Regions from separate parts of the Bacillus sp. OTU530 genome, predicted to be linked through region 2. Evidence: riboswitches for the same ligand, from Rfam matches in the RefSeq annotation. Region 2 holds a riboswitch; the other holds the start of a gene.
The links. Region 2 has a riboswitch for cyclic di-AMP ahead of AAHB12_RS28165 (APC family permease). Riboswitches for the same ligand answer to the same signal wherever they lie in the genome.
Positions count from the first base shown of each region.

Region 1: it holds a riboswitch for cyclic di-AMP, as region 2 does, so the genes downstream of both, AAHB12_RS21860 (Gp49 family protein) here and AAHB12_RS28165 (APC family permease) in region 2, are expected to answer to the same signal.

Region 1 covers NZ_JASATP010000036.1:43,673-55,575, forward strand. Annotated here, with positions in the region: gene AAHB12_RS21845 (helix-turn-helix transcriptional regulator) at 1-450, opposite strand, end outside; gene fabF (beta-ketoacyl-ACP synthase II) at 571-1,806, shown strand; gene AAHB12_RS21855 (FMN-binding glutamate synthase family protein) at 2,202-3,824, opposite strand; cyclic di-AMP (ydaO/yuaA leader) riboswitch at 4,019-4,162, shown strand; gene AAHB12_RS21860 (Gp49 family protein) at 4,423-4,791, shown strand; gene AAHB12_RS21865 (DapH/DapD/GlmU-related protein) at 4,923-5,210, opposite strand; partial or broken gene AAHB12_RS21870 (recombinase family protein) at 5,626-5,809, opposite strand; gene AAHB12_RS21875 (ArsR/SmtB family transcription factor) at 5,889-6,164, opposite strand; gene AAHB12_RS21880 (Crp/Fnr family transcriptional regulator) at 6,345-6,926, opposite strand; gene AAHB12_RS21885 (DinB family protein) at 7,548-8,045, opposite strand; gene AAHB12_RS21890 (DUF3231 family protein) at 8,475-9,530, shown strand; gene AAHB12_RS21895 (hypothetical protein) at 9,679-10,050, shown strand; gene AAHB12_RS21900 (YVTN family beta-propeller repeat-containing protein) at 10,423-11,307, opposite strand; gene AAHB12_RS21905 (hypothetical protein) at 11,355-11,657, shown strand.
Region 2 covers NZ_JASATP010000068.1:186-12,088, reverse strand. Annotated here, with positions in the region: gene AAHB12_RS28215 (DMT family transporter) at 1-70, shown strand, start outside; gene AAHB12_RS28210 (hypothetical protein) at 211-432, shown strand; gene AAHB12_RS28205 (hypothetical protein) at 774-899, opposite strand; gene AAHB12_RS28200 (SulP family inorganic anion transporter) at 1,371-3,116, opposite strand; gene AAHB12_RS28195 (beta-class carbonic anhydrase) at 3,133-3,729, opposite strand; gene AAHB12_RS28190 (PepSY domain-containing protein) at 4,022-4,504, opposite strand; gene AAHB12_RS28185 (sensor histidine kinase) at 4,693-6,036, opposite strand; gene AAHB12_RS28180 (response regulator transcription factor) at 6,043-6,732, opposite strand; gene AAHB12_RS28175 (class D sortase) at 7,452-8,030, opposite strand; gene AAHB12_RS28170 (processed acidic surface protein) at 8,039-9,004, opposite strand; cyclic di-AMP (ydaO/yuaA leader) riboswitch at 9,245-9,385, shown strand; gene AAHB12_RS28165 (APC family permease) at 9,558-11,402, shown strand; gene AAHB12_RS28160 (helix-turn-helix domain-containing protein) at 11,685-11,903, shown strand, end outside.

The DNA of each region.
Region 1 (11,903 bases), on a different contig from region 2:
TTGTTCAAAATCTAAAAAAACATGAGCAGCTGCAGGATTCCAGCCCACAATATGGCAATGTCGATCCGTAATGATAGTCGGACAATACGTTAATTCAGCTAGTATTCTCTTTAAAGAAGGGCTAAGCTCTGATTGATCTTTTTTTTGATGGATAATTTCTGATTTTGCCTCTAAGGCTAGGTCATATAAGTAGTCTCTTTCATCATTATTTAATTGTAGAGCTGAAGAAATACAATCTAGTACGATTGAAGAAACCTTTATATCTCTTCCTTGCTCTAGCCATGTATACCAAGTGGTACTTACCCCTGCTAATTGTGCAACCTCTTCCCTCCGTAACCCCGGTGTCCTTCTTCGTGTTCCAGCAGACAAACCAATAGACTCTGGCTTAATTTGGGCACGCTTAGTTTTCAAGAATATCGACAAAGCTTCAAGCCTAGTTTTATCATTCATTTTTAAAACTCCCCCATATCCATTTAGCCTATTAGTATTTATACCAGGATAAACAATCACTTGTAATAGGATAAAAGATCTGTAAAATACAAGTATATTATTGATTGGGAGGGATGAAAAGTGGAAAGAGTTGTGATTACCGGTATAGGAGTAGTCTCCCCTATAGGAAACAACATCCAAACATTTTGGAACAATCTGATTAACGGGAAATCTGGTATATCTCCTATTGATACATTTGATGTTACTAATCATAAGACAAAAATTGCAGGTATCGTCCAAGATTTTGATGCAGATGAAGTTTTAGGAAGGAAAGAAGCAAGACGTTTAGATCGCTTTTCTCAATTTGCTTTGGCTGCTGCTGAACAAGCTTGGGCAGATTCTGAGTTAGAACTCGATCGTATAGATGTAGAAAGATTAGGCGTATACGTAGGTTCAGGTATAGGGGGAATTGAAACCTTAATTGAAAATATTGATGCGCTGAGGAAGAAAGGGCCAAGAAAAGTCAGCCCAACTCTAGTACCTGCCATGATTTCTAATGCTGCAGCTGCACAAATTAGTATCAGGTGGAACGCGATGGGGCCTTCTTTGTCGCCTGTTTCTGCCTGTGCAATTGGAAATACAGCTATTGGTGAGGCCTTTAGACTAATTCGTTCTGGAGAGGTTGACGTTGTGTTTGCAGGTGGAACAGAAGCAGCTATAACAGACTTATCAATAGCAAGCTTTGGTAATGCTACAGCATTATCAACAAGAAATAATGATCCCACTAAAGCAAGTCGTCCATTTGATGAAAACCGAGACGGATTTGTCATGTCAGAAGGAGCTGGAATTCTAATCTTAGAATCTTTATCTCACGCTTTACATAGAGAGGCAAAGATTTATGCAGAAGTCATTGGATATGGGGCAAGTTCAGACGCACACCATATCGTAGCTACACATCCGGAAGGTAAAGGGGCCTATCTGGCAATGAGATCAGCTTTAAAAAATGCCGGTATATCGCCTGAAGAAATTGATGTTATTAGTGCCCATGCAACAAGTACAAAAGTGGGAGACATCTCTGAAACGATGGCTATTAAGCAGTTGTTTGGCAAACAAGCTTATCAGATTCCAGTAACAGCTAATAAATCTATGCTTGGTCATATGTTAGGAGCAGCTGGTGGGGTTGAAGCAATTGCTTTAGCAATGAGTTTAAAGGAAGGGATAATTCCTCCAACAATTAACCTAGAAAATCCTGATCCATTATGTGATCTCGATTATGTACCATCTGTTGCTCGCCAAGTGAAAATACATACGGGTCTATCTAACTCATTTGGTTTCGGAGGTCATAATGCAGCTATTGTTTTAAAGAAATACGAATGAATAAACTTTCTCTCGTCGATCTGACCGTTTTCTCTAGAAACGGTTAGATTTATTCCATTAAATGGCCCTTTTACGAAATAACATGACTGTAGTTTTAGGCCACCTTTTTTAATTGAAGAACCTTATTTTAACTTATCAGCTATCGCTTTAAAGGGGTGTTGGTCAACTAAGAGAGGAAACAAAAAAACCACCGAATCATGAGAACACTTGAAATACAAGAAAAAAGGGCGCCTTCCCTATTTAAAGAAGAGCGCCCTTTAAGTGAATAACGGTTAATTTCTATTATCTAATTACATCTAAGAAAAAAATCTTTTGAGATCAATATTTTCCCCAATTTCATTCAAATCCGTTATTTAATATATACTACAAACCTTAAAACAAGTACTAACTCACACTCAACCAACTTGCGTAGCGTCATCCTCATTTAATAGGGTTCTTTTCGACAATTCAGCCGAAGAATCAGGAATTGGAAACAGTTCTGACAACCTTTTTACCTTCCCATCGGCATCTTTAAATACAATGTGATCACGATTGAATTTACGGGGGGTATCGATGCCACAAGCCGCAGCTAAGGCAAACAATCCTTGACGAACATTAGTAATATAGTTCATGACACGCCATTTCTTTTCCTCCGGCACAAGTGCTTCTTGATATTTTGGATCGGTGGTCGTTACGCCTGAAGGGCATTTACCGGTATGGCATTGTAGAGCCATAATACAGCCGTTAGCAATCATAAACCCTCGTGCAGAGTTCACTGCATCTGCACCGATCGCAAGTGCAATAGCAATTTTATCAGCTGAAATCAACTTTCCTGAAGCAAAAATTTTCAACTTATTTCGTAAACCAAACTGGTGTGCCTTATCTACCACCGCAATTAAAGCAGGATATAAAGGAAGCCCCATTGTATCTGCCATTGATTTGTAAGTGGCGCCTGTTCCTCCTTCTCCCCCATCAACCGTAATAAAGTCTGGATAAATCCTAAGATTATTCATAGCCTCGAAAAATTCGTCCAAGTTGGCAGAGTATCCGACGACAATTTTGATTCCGACAGGTTTTCCACCTTCATCTTGCAGGTTTTTGATAAACTGCAGTGTTTCTATCGCATTATGCAAAAATGGAAAGCGATTAGGTGAATTGATGGTTTTTCCCACTGGAACCTTACGAATGTTTGCCACCTTAGTTGTGACCTTCGCTCCTTCTAGATGTCCACCTCGGATTTTTGCGCCTTGGCCGAATTTAATCTCAAATGCTTTTATATTCGGCTCCTGTGCTTTTAGCTTAAATTCAGCAATAGAAAAATTCCCCTCATCATCCCGAAAACCAAACAAACCAGGGCCAATTTGGACGACCACATCTGCATCACTTTCTAAATGCTCTGGTGCAATTCCGCCCTCCCCCGTATTAATCCATGAACCGCCTGCCATGTGACTGCCATGACCTGTTGAAAGAATATAGTTTTCACCCACTGCTCCGTAAGATGTGGCGGATGCACCGAATGGACCGCTTAGTCTCCATGGAAATTTCCGATCACCGCCAACAATTACAGCATCTTCCTCATGATAAAGCCAACGTGTTGTTTGATCCTTTTCAAGCTGTTCATGACGAGTAAACAATCCCTCATGATCAATTTTATATTTCATTGCATGGATTTTCTCTTGATTGTCTACCCTTAATTCTTCATTCAACAGTGGAAACAAACCATTTGCAATATAGTAACCAGGTTTTTCAAAGTCACGTTTGGAACCAAAGCTTAAAAGATCACTTCGATATTTAGCAGAAAAAACAATCCCTAAAAAGTCTGATCGTGAAAATGGCTTACCGCTGTTATCATCGTCAAACCAATATTGCCTGAATTCTGGTCCAATCTTTTCTAATAGGTAACGCATCCATCCCAAATAAGGATGTGCCCTGATAATCGAATGCTGTGGTTTCCTTGCTAAATTATTTAACCACAAAAGCAAGCAAATCGGTCCAACAATAAACACAATCAATAGAAAGATTAAAATAGTCCATAACATCAGACATTCCCCCTTTATATAACATACAAAACACTACGAATCTATTACCACTATATACCAAAAGGATTACAAAAGGTGTCGACGAAGCAATTTTACATAAACATTTCTAAGAAATTATTTTTATATTTTTCTATTTACAACTTGTTAATAAAGGAATATATTTATCATCATAAAACTCAATAATTTTTTAAAGCAACCTTATATCGCTTAATCCAATAGGAGCGGGGGACCCAATTTTTTGTACATTTGTACTTGGGGTGAATCCTTTTTTGAAAAGGTAGGGCTACTCTTTAAGCCCGAATCCAACAGCTAACCTCGTAAGCGTCTAGAGAGGAGGTTTACTTTTGTTTCCTTTAAAGAGCACTAAGTAAACTAGTGTTCTTTTTATGTTTTCGTCTTATCTGAAAATTAGTTTTATTCTTATTTTGGAGAAATCAGGGGTATATCCTTCGTAGGAGCTTAACTTATGCATACCAAACTGTACTTCAAATTCATATTTAGTTTCTTTAGCTTTGTTTAACGACTTTGAAAAAACATAATTCCTTTTCTAGCAGAAAATCATGAGAAAATCCATTAATTTACAGGGAGAGAAGCAATCATGAATATCGAAAGTATTTGTCCTAAATGTGGAGAGATTAATAACGTAGAACTTAAAGGAGAAAAAATTCTTTTAGTAGCTTGTAAGAACAATCATAAATATGATCATATAGTAATCCCATATTCTAGAACCATTGGGATTAAGGATGATAAACGAGCAAAGTTAGAGGAAATGATTGTTGAGAAAAAATTTCACCGTATGAGTGATAAATCAACAATTTGTCTACTTATCTTTGAAAATGGTTATGAGGTAGAAGGGCGTTCAACTGTTCGAGATATGGCTGATTTCCGTTTAGTTATAGGTAAAGATAAAGCATATGAACAAGCATTAAGGAAATCCATGGAAGCATTAGGAGCATACTTAGTATAATTTTTTCCTGAGTGTCGGGAAACCCAAGGGTTTCTCGACACTCTGAACAGCCCTAAAAGGGCTGTCAGTTAACATAAAGTTCGTTAGTGGAAGTTATTTGACAATTCGCTTATTTGTATATTTTTACAAAACTAGATTTTCTTAATTACTTTACATGGATTCCCCACAGCAATGACATTAGGGGGAATATCTTTTGTAACTACGCTTCCCGACCCGATAATACTATTTTCACCAATAGTCACGCCAGGGTTAACAATTACGTTTGCTCCTAACCAAACTCTATCACCAATTGTCACTGGTAAAGCATAAACATCACCTTTTGCTCTAGCTTCAGGATCTGTAACATGATTAGCTGTATAAACTCCTACTCGTGGTCCAAATAAAACATCATCACCAATTGTAACTTTTGCGCAATCCAAAATGATTGCATCATAATTCGCAAAGAAATTGTTTCCTACATTTATTCAAAAATGTTCCATCCATATCAGTTAACACCAATTTAATCATTTTGATTTCCCCCTAACACTTATACTTCAATACAATTAAACAAACTTATTAAATTCATTTAATAAGTATTCAATAAAAAACTTATTAAACCATTTTAATAATTGATATCATATCAAATTATCACAAACAATGGAATTTACAAACTGAAATGTCTATATTCTTATATTAATTCTCTTTTCTTTAGAAGGGAATTCAAAAGGCATAACCAGTTATTAATAACAACGGAAGATAAACGTTACAAAAATGTAACACAGCGTTACACTTTAAGCGTCCTCTGGCCCTTGCGGCCACGCGGCCAGCTGCAGAACGTTCTTGAATGAGGTTTCATTCAAATTCTGCGAATGCTGCAAATAGATGAAACATTAATTGACCAATCGCACTGGATTTATCCATCGTAATGTTTTCTTGAAGACTATGAAAGCTAATTCCTTTTTCATTTAGGTCATTTACAATTTGGATGAGATGCTGCATGTTGCGCACCTAATCGATCCAGTCTCCACACAACAAGCGTATATTTTCTTGGTAAAAAATAAAAAGCGAACCGCCGCAGCGACTCGCCTCTGATGAACTTATGTACCAATAGCTAATAATTAGGCACTGATTACCGCATCAAGGATCGTTTCCACTCGCTTGTCCTTTACCTCATAATAAATTTCCAAGCCTTTGCGTGTTCCTGAAATAACCTTGACAGACTTCAATTTCGATAGATGTTGGCTAACTGTACTTTGTGGCATTCTGAACTCCTCGTGAAGAGAAGTTACATTTAACGGACCGTTATCGATCATGAATTTTACAAGTGCAAGTCTTACAGGATGGGCAACTACTTTTAACAATTCTGCGCTATCATTAAATTTTTCAATATTCATTTCATGATTCCCCTTCTCTTTTTCACCCTTTCATCATAATGCATCAATGTTACGAGGATATTAATATAGTAATACGATCAAATAACTTTTTGGTTGCAATCTACTTGATTTCATTACTTTATACTTTCTTTACTTTCAAAGGAGGGAAATTTTCTAAAAGCAGCTAACAGCTATTTACAATTAATCGTTTTTCATTCGTTTCTTGATTCTACTCAACGACTCAGGAGTCATTCCAAGAAAACTAGCTAATTGATGTTGGGGTACACGTTGAACTAGCTGAGGACGCTTCTTTAATATTGCTTTGTACCGTTCTTCAGGAGAGAATCTGATAAATTCGGCGAATTCATCTTGTACCTCACTGAGGCTAATCTCCATCATTTTGCGTGTCATCGTTTCCAATTGTGAGTAATTATTATACATGACCTTTTCAGAATCGAGGTCGCCCACCACCAATATTGAGTTTTCTAAACACATGAAAGAGTATTTTGATAACTCAACTTGTTGTTGATCATTGAAAATCGGAATGGCTTGTTCTTCCGTAAAAAAATTCGATGTAACCTCCTTGCCTGATTCATCTACAACAAACTGCCGAACACACCCCTTTAAAACGAAATAACATTTAATAATAGGAAGATCCCCTTGTCTAAGAAGGTATGCTCCTTTTTTATATGCCTCAATACGCACAGCTTCAGAGATCGTCCGTTGTTCTTCTTCGCTTAGAGAGGTAAATTGAGTCATATACTTTAACAAGATTTCCTTCATGTTATTATCCTTTCAAATTTTTTACTTTCATTTTGACATTTTCCCTCCTTTTATCCATGCTCAACTTCGAAAACTACGGAATAGAATAATCACCTCTAATATATTGCTAGGATAGCTAGAAAAATACAGATAACTGCACAAGTAAATAAGATGACAGAGGTTACAAGATTCCTCCTCATTTTAATAGCACAAGTACAAAAAAAGATAGCCGCAGCTAATTTGGAACAGCTTTGATAATAAGCATTATTCGAAAAAAATGAACTGCTGAAAATAATTGAAATAAGCAAAGTTGTAGAAATTAGTATTTTAAACCACAAAGGCTCCCTTAGGAATAGTTTAATCATAAATTTTATCCATTGCATGAAGGTATAACTCCCTCCAAAAAATTTTTTTCTAATTAAGCATATGATGTGTTCTTCAAAAGTACCACTTACCTTTATGCAAGTATGAATATCGCTGAAAGGGTTCATATACTGAAATGCTTATTCACCTAAACTGGCCCGATTCTTGAATATCATTGTCATATAAAAACAGCTTCAGTGCGCAAACTGAGCTAAGAAATGAAATAAATTCTGATAATAAAAAAACCGGCATCTGCCGGCTTTTTATATCATGTCGATATTAGCTCTTTTGAGCATTCATTGCTTCCCATTCTTCTTTGCTAGGACCATATACCCCAGGAACTTTCAATCCAGCTTGTCTCATAAGGACAGTCAATTGTCCGCGATGATGAGCCTGATGTTGAATTAGCAGACGGAAAACAGCCTGAACTGGCATGTCCCTTCCAAATAAATTCACCATTTTGTTCATTTGTTCATCTGAAACCTGTTCAGAAAATGCTTGTGTTAACCGCTGACTTACTGTTTTGTATGTCTCGCTGATTTCAGCAGCTGATTTCGGTGCCTCTCTTTGGAGATCAGGAACCTCAAATTTTAATCCAACCTGTGAAGGAAAATAGTAAGTTGCTCCAGTAATATGCCAAGCCAGGCTTCCAATGCTGTTTAATCCTGGAGATATCTCCTGATTCAACGATTCATCAGTCAGCACATCCAGCACTTTTTGGGTAACCGCTGCTTCTTGTTTCCATTCGTTTACGAAGTCATTTACTGATGTAAACATTTCAAACCTCCTTAAATTAGCAAATTCTTCAATATAAGCCTTTCAAATTCATTGTAGCATGTTTAGCTAACTATCTGCTTCTCGCAAAGGCTTATTAATCGAACCTTTTTTGTAATAAACTTCTTCATTTTTTACACAGCCTCCACAATAAGGGATCTCACATCGCCATCCACTTAACAAAATAAGTTTTCCCCAAAATGAGTAAACAGAACAGTTTACTCATTTTGGGGATGTTGTTCTTTTTGTTTGATGGACATGTGTATTTGCACCAGAACCAAAAAAAGCACTCATATAAATGAAGAAATAATGTAAGCGACCTTGTCGTTCCAATATGGATAGACGAGGTAGACTGTGAATTCACAAATACTTTCTAATATTTCCCCTTAAAACTACAAATAATATCTTGAATAAAATATATAGAGGGAAATAATGGATAAAAATTCTTTTGTAGAAGAACAAATTATAGAGCATCAGCAAAATAAACTGTTAACTTCAGCTGAGCTAGGTGATTTGTTTGCAAATTTCCTTGGAGACTCAATGTTCAGCTGTGTATTCGAACATTTTCTTCAAGTCGTGGAAGATGACGAGGTTAAGGATTATGTAGAATTTGCGATAGCACTTTCTAAAAGACATGTTAAGCAAATAAGTGACATTTTTATCATGGAAAAAATTCCTGTACCTGTGGGTTTTGGGGAACAGGATGTGCGAAAAGATGCACCTCGTCTATTCAGTGATATGTTCATGATTTATTATATTACACAAATGTCTAGTGTAGCATTACTAACTTACGGAAGTGCTTATGGAAATGCGAATAGACAAGACATTATGAATTATTTTAGAAATTCTATGAATGATTCAGCAGAAACCTATGAGAGAGGTATTCATTTATTATTTTCAAAAGGAATGGATATTGGTTCTCCAACAATTCCTTATGCTAAAAAGGTTGATTTTGTTGAGAAAAAATCATTTATGTCCATTATTATTGGAAGAGATAGACCACTTACAGCTAATGAGATTAAACATTTGCAATATAATATAAACACCAATATTTTAGGTAAATCCTTAATGTTAGGTTTTAGTCAGGTTGCCTCTTCAGAAAAGATTAGAAAATACTTTCATGAAGGAGCAAAACTTGCAGGTAAACAAATTAAGGGTTTATCTGTACATTTAACAAATGAGGACTTACCCTCTCCTAAGTTAATGGATGCACATATAACTGATTCAACCAGTTCTCCTTTTTCAGATAAACTTTTGATGTATCACAGTTCATTAGCTGGAAACACAACTCTCAACAACCTTGGTGCTGCTCTTTCTCAAATGACGAGACATGACCTAGCGGCAGAGTTTATGACAGCGATTCCTATGATTGGAAAGTACAACAATGATGGGCTCAATATGATGATAGAGCACGGTTGGTTTGAAGAACCATTTACCGCTGCGGACAGAAAAGAACTTTCTAAATCCTCACCTGGGAATCAGACATGAAACTTTGAATTTTAAAGTCATTTAATTACCCTAATAAGAAAAGCAGGCCGGTAAAAATGTGAATAAAAATGCGTTTGAAAAATTATTATGATCCATCGCTTTACCTGGTTTTGGACAAATACTAAATCAAAAGTATGTAAAAGGCATATTGTTTATTTCCATTGAATTCCTTGTAAATATCCAAGCTAATTTTAATGAAGCTATCCTTTCAAGCTTTCATGGTAATATTGATAATTCTATTGAGAAAATCAATTTCAATTGGCTAATGTTTTATCCTTGTTTGTATTTTTTTTCGATGTGGGATGCAGTAAAGGATGCAAATGGAGAAGAAAACTCTCCATTTTTATTTCTCCCATTTGTTTTTGCTGCGTATTTTGTCACTATTGGCTTAATTTACTCCACTAAAATTACAATATTGGTATTGTTTTTAGGTCCTATTTTTTTACCAATGCTATTTGTAATTCCAGGAGTATTAATTGGATTGATTGTAAAAAAAGTCATTACATCGTTCATAAAATAAGAATGCTAAGTTGTTTTCAGCTTTCAATTTAAAAGAAAGTTAAAAACTATGGCATTCTTTTTTAATGCCATAGTTTTTAACAAAGCTATACTTCAACTAACTCGACCTGTTAAATAAAGAACAATGTATATCTCATTCATGTCAAGTTAACATAAAATCGCTTATCGGAATTCAATGTATCTAGAAACCTATAAAAAATCTCTTCCGAATAAGCAAATCAATTGCTTTTATTAAATATGGAATAGACAAAACAAAAAAACGAGATCTGAATTAGATCTCGTCGGAAACTTTACATAACATATTATTATCCGTAGATAACTTGGGATAATTGTTTGTTAACTGTATTATTCCTCTTTTATTGATTGATATCTTTTAAGGATTCACATCTAATCCTTCAGGGTTAAGACCTACCGAAATGGTAGCGATAACGGTGTTAGTATTTCCACTGATAACAGAGACGCTGTTGGAGAATAAGTTTGCCACATAAACTGCATTCGTTAAACGATTCACTCTTACATCAAATGGTCTATTACCTACTGGAACGGTGGCGATGATGGTATTGGTATTAAAGTCGAATACCGTGACATTGTTATCCATTGCGTTTGCAATGTAAATTCGGTTGGTCAATGGATTAACTCCTACGCCTTCTGGTTGAGTGCCTACCGTTATAGTGGCGATGACGGTATTAGAAAGCCCATCAATAACCGACACAGTGCCAGGACTATCGTTAGAGTTTGTGACGTAAATTTGGTTGGTAGTCGTATTCACGCTTGCAAAGAATGGCCCCAAGCCTACCGGAATTGTGGCGATAACGGTATTCGTGCTTCCGTCAATAACTGAGACATTGTTACTACCGAAGTTTGGAACGTAAATTCGATTAGTTATAGGGTTTATGCCTCCCATATAGAATGGTTGCGTACCTACTGCAATGGTGGCGCCAACAGTATTGGTGTTTCCATCAATAACTGAGACATTGTTACTGCCTCGATTCGCCACATAAATTTGGTTGGTTGTCGGATTTACTCCTACACCGTTTGGATTAGTACCCACCGGAACAGTGGCGATGACAGTATTGGTGCTTCCATCAATAACCAAGACATTTTGACATGCAGGGGAAAGAAAATTAGACACGTAAATTCGATTAGTTGTGGGATTTACACCTACTCCGTTTGGTTGCCCGCATTGTGGAATGGTAGCAATGACGGAATTGGTGTTTCCATTAATAACCGAGACGGTTTTGCCGGTTGTGTTTGCCACATAAATTCGGTTAACAGAGGTAGGAATCGTGGGCCCTGGAGGTCCTTGTGGTCCTGGTTGCCCTGGAGGCCCTGAAGGTCCTGGTTGCCCTGGAGGCCCTTGTGGTCCTGGTTGCCCTTGTGGTCCTGAAGGTCCTGGTTGCCCTGGAGGTCCTTGTGGTCCTGGAGGTCCTTGTGGTCCTGGTTGCCCTGGAGGTCCTTGTGGTCCTGGAGGTCCTGGTTGCCCTTGTGGTCCTGGTTGCCCTGGAGGTCCTTGTTGCCCTGAAAGCCCTGATTGTCTTGGTGGTCCTTGTGGTCCTTGTTGCCCTGGAGGTCCTTGTGGCTCTTGCCCTGGGGATCCTTTATGTTTAGACATTAATAAATGCACCTCAATTTGTGTGAATTCAAATATATATCAAATATATATTTGAATCAGCTTGTGTTTGTTCCCAAACTTAATAGGTGTATTTTAGTATGTTGATGTTCAGAGAAGAGGTTACATAAAAAAGTCTTTTGTTTAATCTATAAGAAACTTTTTGTATATTCCATACATCCTTAGTTAACATAAAATCCGAAAGTGGACGTAGGTAAATTTGAGTGATTTGATTTCAACAAAAT
Region 2 (11,903 bases):
GACAAGCGTGTTTCTGATTTCAGACCTTCGCTTACAAGCGCTGTCTCCACACAAACGAGTGCAAATGTAAGGGAACTTCCCAAAAAAATGAATTGTTGGAGGAATTCTTGCTAGTTTGATTATGAATAATAACTAGTTTTTGACTTGGGGTTAGACTAGTAGAATAAGACAATCTTTTTGAAGCATATCTTTAGAAAAACATAAAGGTGTGTGACCGTATTGCGTAAGAAAAAACAAAATCAAGTTGTTTTTTACACAATTAAAGGTTCAACAATCAAAAAATTTTTAATCCTCGATTGTATTACTAGTACAGGTATTTATTATGTAATTCAAATCATTTCATCAAGTGCATTAATTGGATTTGTAGGAAGCATTGTTGGAACTGAATGCATTAAAAGGCATCATGGTTTTATGAAAAAAATTAAGATGTAGATGTAGTAGTATCCTTTCTATTGATTAAAAAATCATTAGTATAGGCACACTGATCGTAGAATTATGTAGTATATAGAATAGAACAATGAAAAACATCTCTTATACCGTACTCCATTGGATACGATTATATAGAGGTGTTTTTTGTCTGAAAAAACAATTGAGAAAGATAGCTGTGTTCAGCAGCCACTCAAAAACAGTGGATTCGAGACTATATTCATTATTACGATAAAACGCATATTTATAAAGAAATGAAATCATTTCTCATAGAGGGTCCTTCCAAGCTTTAACGTTTCGGTCTGGTTTATATATAAAGTTTCCTTACATAATAAACGGGGGAATTTCTACTTTGCCCGGTTGATGTTTGTAAAAGCCATTCTTGTTTCCATGGTAAGGAACAGGATATATACATAAACAGTTTCTGATAGACATAGGGTATTTTTCTTTAGGTTTGTTAGAAATGTATTCATAATGGTTGTCCTCCTTGTGTCTAGTAGGGATACAAGTATCATACTATTGTTTATCCATACCGTGTGGGTCTGTGTAAGGTTTTCTCTCATGGTTTTTGCATCCTTTGCGGATTAAGAAAGCGGGACGGGATATAGGAAGCTATGGTTTAGGTTGCCGGAGTTGTAGCGAGGTTTTTTGTGTCTAGAAGAATTGTTATGTAAGGTGAGGGAATTCCACATTAATAAAAAACATAACCCTTTACATGAATGAATTTACTCAGTGGTTTGAAATTCACGAAGATGAAGTTAAACGAAATGGCTCTAATGTAAACGAGGAAGGGGAATCTGGAGCTAGTGTGTCGGCAGCAGGGTAAGGGGTGTTAGAGGGATCTATATAGCTTTATAAATAAACAAAAAGGCTTCAGAAGAGGAAGCCTTTTTGCTTTTACAGCGGAACCTTAATTTGCTCATCATTACCCAACAGTTTTAACATTATGTCATAAGCAGCTTCGTTTCCTTTTGGTTGGTCTTAACGGTTTGCTGAGACAATTTGGAGCATTCGCTAAAAGCAAACTGTTTACAACCTATACACTTTTTAGTCTCTAATTGTGCCAATGAGTAGTTGATTGCGTCGCCAGTATGCTCAAAAAAGTATTTTTCGCCGATCTCCCGATGCAATCCGGTTTTCCAAAGCAATTCCTTTGGTTGTTGTTGAATACCAGAGATAAGAATGGTCCTGTTTTGTTCCTTGAATTGTTTCACAATATTTAAAAGCATTGCTTCCCCAGAGGTATCAATAAAGGAAACTTTACTCATGCGCAGTAGTAACACTTTTGGCTTAGATTGGAGAATATTCTCAATCGATTTTTCGAATACTTCGGTGGATCCAAAAAATAACGAGCCTTCGATTGTGTAAATGTTGATTTGAGGACAGTTAGATCCTTTTTCAACAATCTCGGGTTTTACCTGCTTATCAGATGGATCCGGCAACACTTTTGAAATGATTAGAGCCGCGCTCATCTTCTTTACAAATACAATAACGGCTAAGAGCAGGCCAACTCCAACAGCTGTTGTAAGGTCGGTAAAAACGGTCAGAAGAAACGTAACAAGCAGCACTGCAGAATCAGCTGTTTTGGTTTTGAGCACATGTGCAAATTCTTTTCGTTCGCTCATATTCCATGCTACAAACATTAGGATAGGCGCCATGCTTGCCAGCGGAATATGAGACGCATACGGTGCTAAAAGCAGTAACACAAGCAACACAACGAGTCCGTGTATGATTCCGGACATAGGAGAAACTGCCCCGTTTTTTATATTAGTAGCGGTTCTTGCGATCGCTCCTGTGGCAGGAATCCCGCCAAATAATGTTGTAGCAATATTAGCTACCCCTTGTCCGATCAGCTCTTTGTTGCTGTTATGTTTACCGTTCGTCATACCGTCTGCTACAAGGGCAGATAAAAGGGACTCAATTCCCCCTAGCATTGCAATCACGCAAGCAGCAGGGAAAAGCATGACAATCGTTTCCCATGTGATATCAGGAAATTGAAAACTTGGTAATTCACTTGGGATTGACCCAAAAGTCGAACCGATGGTTGCGACTTGATTTGGAAAGAAGAAGATAGCCACTACACTAGATACGCTTAGCCCCAGTAACGCTCCAGGAATCTTGGGGAAAAACTTTGGCGTTAAGATAACAATTGCTAGGGAAATGCAGGCAGTCATTACGCTGTATATATTTATCGTTTCTAGATTCATGATGATTTCTCTCATATTCAAATGAAACTCTTCATGTTTTTCAATATTGCGAAGGCCTAAAAAGTTCGCAATTTGCCCAGAAAAGATAATAACGGCTATTCCTGCAGTAAATCCAATCGTAACAGGACGGGGGATGAATTTAATAAATCTCCCAAGCTTGAAAACTCCCAGCAGAATGAGGATAATTCCTGCCATAAATCCGGCAATTAACAGGTTCTCATAGCCATATTGCATGACAACTCCAAACAGGATAGGCACAAACGCCCCGGTCGGGCCCGCAATTTGATATTTGGAACCGCCTAAGAGAGAAACAAGAATTCCGGCAATAATCGTCGTGTAGATTCCGTACTCCGGTCTTACCCCGGAAGCAATGGCAAAAGCCATCGCTAAAGGAATCGCTACAATCCCAACTATTAATCCAGCAACGAGGTCTTTCTGAAAATGGCCTACATTGTATCCATAAAATCTGTTAGAGGTATTCATTTATAACATCCTTCCTTTACCTACTAAGTATTTCATTGTTTTCAGAATTGACATTGGCATATCCATCGACAACAAGATCTAATTTACCCGTTTCAGGGTGGATGACCATACCATGCACGGCAATCTGATCTGGCATTAAAGGATGATTTTTGATTAAATGGACACTATTTGTGACACTCTCCGCTACACATTGAAAGCCTGTCAGCCATGTAGATAAATCAATCCCAGCGTTCGATAGGGTATCGATTCGCTCTTCGCTAACCCCATTTTTCTTTGCTGCTTCAAGAATGGAAGAAGATTGAAGACCTACCATGCCGCATCCATGATGTCCAATTACACATACTTCTTCAGCTTTCAATTCATAAATGGCTACAAGAATACTGCGCATAATACTGCCAAAAGGGTGAGAGATAACCGCTCCAGCGTTTTTAATAATTTTAGCATCCCCATTTCTCAATCCCATTGCTTTTGGAAGCAATTCTAATAAGCGCGTATCCATGCAAGTGAGGATAACTAGTTTTTTATCTGGATATTTCGTAGTGTGGAATTCTTGATATTCTTTTTGACCTACAAAAGTATTGTTGTAATCTAAAATTCTAGAGATAGTAGACATTTATTTTTCCCCTTTCTATTTTTGGGTTTTTCTCTCAACATCAAAATTTGAAGTAAGTATCCTGCAAAAATCTATGTAAACATGTAGATTTCTAAGCTCTCTCCTTTCATTTATGCTTAACCTTACCTTAAGGCTTTTAAATTAGAGGGAAATAATAGAAAGATTAGAAAATGATGAGAAATTCGTTAGAGATCAAAGAAAGAGGGAGAACTTCTAAAGCTCTCCCTCTACTGCTTAGATCCTGATTGTTTACTCAATTCTGCTTTGTTTCATTTCACTTCCACTGGGAAGATTAATCATCCCACGATATGGAAAGAATTTCTCCGGTATAGGCATTGATATCTACGTCTACCGCTTCTTTTTTATTTGTTTCAACTTCTATTTCATATATAAAGGAACCATTTTTATCCTCTAAAGCAATGCTATTGAATGTTCCTTTTACTTTAGAAAGGGCAATTTCTTTTGCGTTATCTAAACTAATTGCCACTTGAGGCGTTGCATTGTTGACCAACTCTTCATCCTTCTCTTCTCCAGAAGCAAGAGCGGCACTCACTCCGTTTTCAATGTTTACTGAATGTTTAGATGTATCTTTTTTCACTTGTGTTAAATGTAAAATCGTCCCTGAATAAGCATCTACTTTTAATGCATATGCCCTATGCTGATCTTGTAAATCTACTATGTATATTTGATTTCCGTCTGTTTCACTAAGCTTTATATCCTTGATTGTTCCTGGATATTTTGTTTCAATGCTTGTTTTTATTTTTGCAGCAGTCAATATCTCTTGGTCCTTATTTGCAAATAGTTGCTGAACATCGGTAACAATGAACACAACTATGAGAAGACTGAAAAGAAAAACAAATGTTTTGGGGTTCATATGATTTCACCTGATAAGAAAGTTTTCTTTCAATAACAAACATGATATTTTCTCTTAAAAAGCATGAAAAATGGATGAGAAATCATTGATTATTTCGGTAAAGTTACAGTAAAGCTGGTTCCTTCTCCTTCTTTGCTAACGACATCTATGTTTCCTCTATGAGAATCTACAATTCGTTTTGCAATTGCTAAACCTAGCCCAGCTCCGCCAGTTTCTCGGTTTCTCGCTTTATCGACCCGATAGAAGCGATCAAAAATATGGGGGATATCTTCCTTCGGTATACCGATGCCATGATCCTTTACGGTGAGAAAAATGTGATCGTTCTCATAGCCAACATGTAGCTCAATAGATGATGTACTGTATTTTAACGCATTATCAAGCAAGATAAATAATAGTTGCTTCATTTTCTGCTCATCTGCACTTGCAATTACTCTATCATATCGAGCGTATACAGAAATGTTCTGGTCATAAACATTTTTAAGGAGTTTACTTGTTTCTTTACTAAGGGAAACAAGGTTTACCTCTTGTATATCTAAATTCCATTCTGCATCATGATTTGCAAGCATCAGCATTTGCTTTGTCATTTCTTGCATTCTGACAGCTTCTGAATAGATTGCTTCCACAGATTCTTCTAATAGATCGTGATCGTTCATTCCCCATCGTTTCAGCATGCTTGCGTAGCTTTCAATGATAGTTAGCGGTGTTTTTAATTCATGAGAAGCATCAGAAACGAATTGCTGTTGTTTTTCAAAGTTTTTTGCCAAAATATCCATCATCTTATTAAACGTGCTTCCCAATTTATATAATTCATCTTTTGATTGTGTTTTTAGCTCAATCCTTTTAAATATGCACTTTCGTTGAATCTCCTCCATCGTTTCAATCATGGAATTGATTGGTTTTAAAATGATATTGCTGAGCATTCTGCCAGCTAAAAATGATGGAATGAGAACAACAAGTGAAGCAACAGTTAACACGAGCTTCAAGATTTTCAAACTGTCATATGTAGATGCCAAACTTTCTGTAACTTCTAACATCACAATGCTTCCATCGCTCCATATGATTGGAAAACTTGCAATGGCATATTGAATTTTATTGATTGGTTTTAATTCAACTGATTGTGAGTTTTTAAAAGTTGGTGTAAGTTCCGTAAATTTCGTTTCTTTTGTAATGGTTATAATGGAATGTGAGTCCTCATTCACAACACGAATCATTCCATCCAACGGTAAACGTGCTTTTAAAATATCAGATACATTCGTGTGACTTGTAGCAGATTTCACTGCTGCAGCAGTAGTTTCAGCCTGTAAACGAACATGATTTAATTTATCGTTCGTTGTAATTTTGTAAAATAAAAAATAAATGGATGTATTAATTACAAGGCTGATCAATAGCAGCCAAACAGTTGAGAACAAATGGATTTTATTTCGGATATTCATAAAATATTATTCCTTTACAACATATCCGACTCCACGCACTGTATGGATAAGTGGAGAATCAAAGGAATAATCAATTTTCTTGCGCAAGTACCTAATATATACATCTACGACATTTGTTTCTCCATAGTAATCAAAGCCCCAGACATGCGTTAAAATTTGCTCTCTGTTTAGTACTTGATTTTGATGCTGCATCAGGTAAACAAGCAAATCGAATTCTCGAGGCGTCAATTCAATATTTGTGGTGTCGCGTGTTACCATTCGTGTTTTTTTATCAACCTTTAAATCTGCCACAGTTAAAATTTGCTCGTCTATCCGTTTTTCCATCATTTGATTGATTCGTAAACACGCACGGATTCTTGCCAACAACTCCTCAATTTGAAACGGCTTTGTGATATAATCATTCGCTCCATGATCAAGCCCGCTTACCTTATCAGGAATAGAATCCCTTGCTGTCAATAAGATGACAGGTGTCATATCCCCTGAAGCCCGAATTCTCCGAAGTACTTCCATCCCGTTTAACTGAGGTAACATAACATCTAGTAATACAAGGTTCCATTGATTGTTACTAAACTTTTCAAGACCTGTTATGCCGGTTTCAGCTGTTTCCACCTTGTACCCTTCGTGTTCAAGCTCTAGCTTAATGATTCTCGCAATTTTTGTTTCGTCTTCAATAATTAAAACTTTTTCGTTATCCATGAATTAAGTCACCATCCTTATTGCTGTTCCTGCATTTGTTAATTTTTCCACTTTAAAAAGTATTAATTTTTAGCTGGAAGTGAGTCCGGCGTAGTCAGAAATTTTAGGAACACAGTATAAGTAGGGCTGCTCCTCTGTCTTCGCCTGGGGGAGGGGACAGGGCTCACCAAAAGTGTGGTTGTAGTGCTCAAAATTTAACAAACTTTTCTACATTTAATTGGTACTAGTTAGATAATATAATACATTTATACTTATAAGGTACTTATTTACTATTTTGGTATATATGAGAACCTTATTTTATATATCCTCTAACTGTCTCGTCTCCTACAACGAAGAGTTTTGGTGCAAAAGCATTAACATAATCTTTTTTCTTTATAACCGGTGAAATGAAGAAATATTATATTTTTATCTTTGTAGATGAATTTATTAATAATGAGGGCACATTACAGCGAAAGAGAACCGAAAAATACAAACATCATTTAAGTGTGAATCTTGCGGTTAGGAAGACAACGCTGACATAAATGCTTCTAAAAATAGAAAAGGCTTAGCAATCGCAAACGGATTCACCTTGCAGGAGGTTTGCTGCAAAGTCGTTTGGACTGCCAAGCGTTGGAATGACGGGCGGAGCCTAATCAATTAGAGGCTGAAAGGTTTTTATACTTAGGGATCCCCTACCTCTAAGCGTGGCGTAGGAGGGGGGGAATTCAATGTTTGGTAAGTTACTTTTTAGTTAATAACTCCGCTACTAACACATATCTTTTAGGTGCGTCTCCAATGAAGCTAAATGGGTAGCAGGTTGTTACTGTTAGAGTGCTTTTAGGCTTTGGTACAATGACGGTACGGTCATTTTTATCAACAATTCTCACCTTTTTAACTTTATACAAAAATTCCCCTGCCTCGGTGGTCACGATCAATGTATCATGTTTGCCGACCTTGTCTAACTCCCGAAAGACTGTATCCCGATGTCCTGATAGTACTGCATTATTCTTGTTGCCAGGCAGGACACTACGTGCGTAATGTCCCACCCCTTTTTTTAAGATTTCTTCATCGGTTCCTTGATAAATCGGGATTGACCGTTCTAGTTTGGGGATTGTTAAAACTCCAATTTTTTCTCCGATTTCAGGTGTATCTTCATGTAGCTTTTGTATACGATGATTCCCCTGTTTAATATCGCTTTGGTTCAACATCCTTTTAGGCTCCTCATACATCGTCAGTCCTTTTGTTAACCAGTATGAATTATACAGTAGTATGGTTAAGCCAATGAGGATGACTCCTGCTGAAACAAGTCTTTGCCACATACGTATAGTTAAACCTTTTCTGGATTTTTGAAGCGAACGTAAAACAACGACCCGAGTAAAATGAGGATGAAGCCTACCATTATATTGCGTCCATAAGGAGAAGCTGTATTCGGCAGCTTGCCAGAATGCAGCTGATCCGTTAATTCACCTGCCAAATCCCCAACATCGGCTAATTCACTTCCAGAATCTAAAAGGAAGTCAGAACTTAGCATTTCCTCTGATAACTGCATATCAAGAAGCAGATTTCCTTGTAAATCAGATAATTCGACTAGCAATTGCTTCCCGTTCAGTGTCTCAAGCTTCATCAGATCTTGGAACGAGACAGCGGTCTTCGTTCCGTTTTTCCCTGCGAGATAGAAATTCGCTTTCAGGTGGAACGCATTCAGCATGTCTTTCCAAATATCTGCCAACGCTTGTTCTTGTTCCGGAGTTAATTGCGTTAAATCTTCCATTTCCATAAATGGCGCTAAGTTCTTTTCGATGTTTTCCATTTCTGTTTCTAAGGCCGTTTCGTCTAAGGAGATCAGATAATTAAAAAAACGGTCAACTTCTTCTTCCGTTAATCCAATCTGGGAGAGGAGTGCCTCTGATTCTTCCATTTCCTCATCGTGGTTTACATAAAAATCAACAGCATTATCTAAGTCTTCAATAAATTTATAATCATCTAAGCTCTCTCCAAACCCCGCTAATAACGAGTTAAGTTGTTCACGAGTTAAGCTGTAGTCCTTGAGCAAATCGTTCAGATTCTCGTCTGTGATAGGAGTTCCTAACATAGCTTGTAAATCCTCGGCTGTCTCAAAATCATCTAGGTTCATTTCATAAAAGGACAAATAGTCTTCTAGTTCCTGCCGGGTCCATCCCAGCTCATTCAGAATCTGATTAACTTCGCTCTCAGGTGGTGCTGCCAGAGTCATGTGGCTCGTCACCGGGAGTAACATTAAAAACGTCAGGGTAATAGCTAATACTTTCTTCATACGAACTCCTCCATAGTATAAATGTTCAACAGGTATTATCATCTGTTTTGGGTTGGGAATTCATACAAGAAATTGTTAAAAATTCCATTATGTCATTCTGCCATTTCGCAAGCATCTCAATGTTCTTTATTGAATGGATGGACAGTGTCATTAACAAAGAATTAATACAATCTTACTTTACAAATAATTTTTACAGGAGTATATTATCTAGAGAATTAACTTAATATCTACATTCAATCATACCTTATACCGCTTAATCCATAAGGAGTGGGGGACCCATTTTTGTGCATTGTCACTTGGGGTGAATCCTTCGAAAGAAGGTAGGGCTACTCTCAAAGCCCGAATCCGACAGCTAACCTCATCAGCGTTTGGAGAGGAGGTTTGCTTTGTGTTGTCTGAAAAGAACACTGAGAACCGCCTTAGTGTTCTTTTTGTGTTGATCAAAAGATAAATTATGGTATTAGGCGTCATTAAAGGATGATTGTATCACAGTCGTTGTAGTTGAACGGATTAGATTTGTAGTGTAATAGATTGATTCTTACTTTATAACTTTATGGAGGGAAACGTTGTGCGTTATTCCATGTTAAAAAAAGCATTGATTGGAAGACCACTCAAAACGAGGGAATTAGGAGAACAAAAACTAGGGAGATTAAAGGCTCTTGCCATTTTATCATCAGATGCTCTTTCTTCTGTCGCTTATGGACCAGAGCAAGTTTTACTTGTGTTATCTACCATTGGTCTCATTGCCTTTTGGTATTCGGTCCCGATTGGCATTGGGGTGTTAGTTCTTCTAGCTGCCCTGATTTTGTCATATCGCCAGATCATTTATGCGTATCCCCACGGCGGGGGTGCTTACATTGTCTCAAGAAATAATCTAGGGGAAAATGCTGGGCTTATTGCTGGAGGGTCTTTATTAGTTGATTATATTTTAACTGTATCTGTAAGTGTATCAGCTGGAACAGATGCTATTACATCAGCGTTCCCGCAATTTCATGATCATAAAGTGGCAATTGCCTCTGCATTAGTTGTATTAATTACAATTTTGAATCTCAGGGGTGTAACAGAATCAGCCTCTGTTCTAGCGTATCCTGTATACTTATTTGTGTTGGTGTTACTTATTCTCATCGGTACAGGAGTGTGGCAAATACTAAGCGGGCAAGCACCAACTAATGTACATACACCAGTAGGGACAGTAGTTCCTGGTATTAGTTTATTTTTATTACTCAGGGCCTTTTCATCTGGTTGCTCTGCTCTTACCGGAGTAGAAGCGGTTTCGAATGCCGTCCCTAACTTTAAAGAACCTGCTGCAAGAAACGCCGTCAGTACATTAGTGATGATGGGATTCATCTTAGCCATTCTTTTCTCTGGTATTATGTTTCTCGCCTATTGGTTAGGAATCACACCTAAACATGAGGAAACAGTAGTATCGCAAATGGCATCTGCAGTATTTGGAAGAAATTTTATGTATTACATTGTGCAAGGAACTACTGCTCTGATTCTCGTACTTGCAGCGAATACCGGTTTTTCTGCTTTTCCGTTGCTAGCGGTTAACTTAGCGACAGACAAGTACATACCGCGAATGTTTCTGATTCGCGGTGATAGACTTGGCTATTCCAATGGGATTATCATACTTGGTATTGCATCTATTTTGCTGATTGTTGCTTTTGGAGGAGAAACAGAACAACTCATTCCGTTATACGCAGTTGGTGTATTTATTCCTTTCACACTGTCGCAAACAGGTATGATCGTAAAATGGATCAGAGAAAAACCTGCTAGTTGGCTGTATAAAATGATTGTCAATTTAATTGGCACATTGATTTGTTTAACGGTTGTGCTCATCTTCTTCATTACAAAATTTGCTCAAGTCTGGTCTGTCCTGATTTTCTTGCCAATCATTATCTACGCGTTTCATAAAATTAAAAATCATTATGAGGCCGTGGGAGAACAGCTGAGGATCGCACCAGGTAAAGAAGAAGTCTTGCAGTGGGAAGGAAATGTTGTCATTGTGCCCGTTGCAGGGATTACAAAAGTAGTCGAAAATTCCTTGAACTATGCCAAGTTAACCGGTGATACGGTCATTGCCGTTTATGTCGCTTTTGATCCTGAAAGCGAGAAACGGATGGAGGAAAAATGGAAGGAATGGAAGCCAGATATTCGTCTCGTCACGCTACATTCCGAATATAGGAGTTTGACGAGACCTATTGCTAGGTTTATCGATTTGGCTATGAAAAAGGCTGCTGAAAGCAATCACACAGTAACCGTACTGATTCCACAATTCATTACAAAGAAGAGATGGCATGATGCATTGCATAACCAATCAAGTTTACTATTAAGACTTTACCTTATTTATCAAAAAAATGTGATTGTAACTACCGTACCTTATAGACTAAAAAAATAGGACTATACAAAATATAAAAGATTTTAACTCCCGCTTCCAAATTTTATGTCAACTGAACTAACGATAAGAAAGAGGGGAGACTCCTCTTTCCTACTCTTTAATAAGCTCGTACCTTTGTGGCAATCCTTCAATTACTTACCGGTATGTATTCGGGCTCTATCTTCTAAAAAGCTATTTGGAAGGAGTAACGATCGGAAAAATCCTCTTAGATGCACGTAACGAAGAGGATAAGAGGAAGTCATTGGTATTATCTTATAATGTGATGTATTAAGGGGGATCTAAATGGAAAAGGAATTATTAATAAAAATAGGAAATACGATTAAAACAACAAGGATGAGTAATGGGCTTTCTCAGGCGGATCTTGCTGAAAAATCTCAATTGCATAAAAACTTTATTGGAATGGTTGAGCGAGGCCAGCGTGGTGCGACAATATCATCCTTGCAGAAGATTTGTCTCGCATTAGGGTTTTCCTTAACAGAATTCTTTCAATCCTTGAACCTA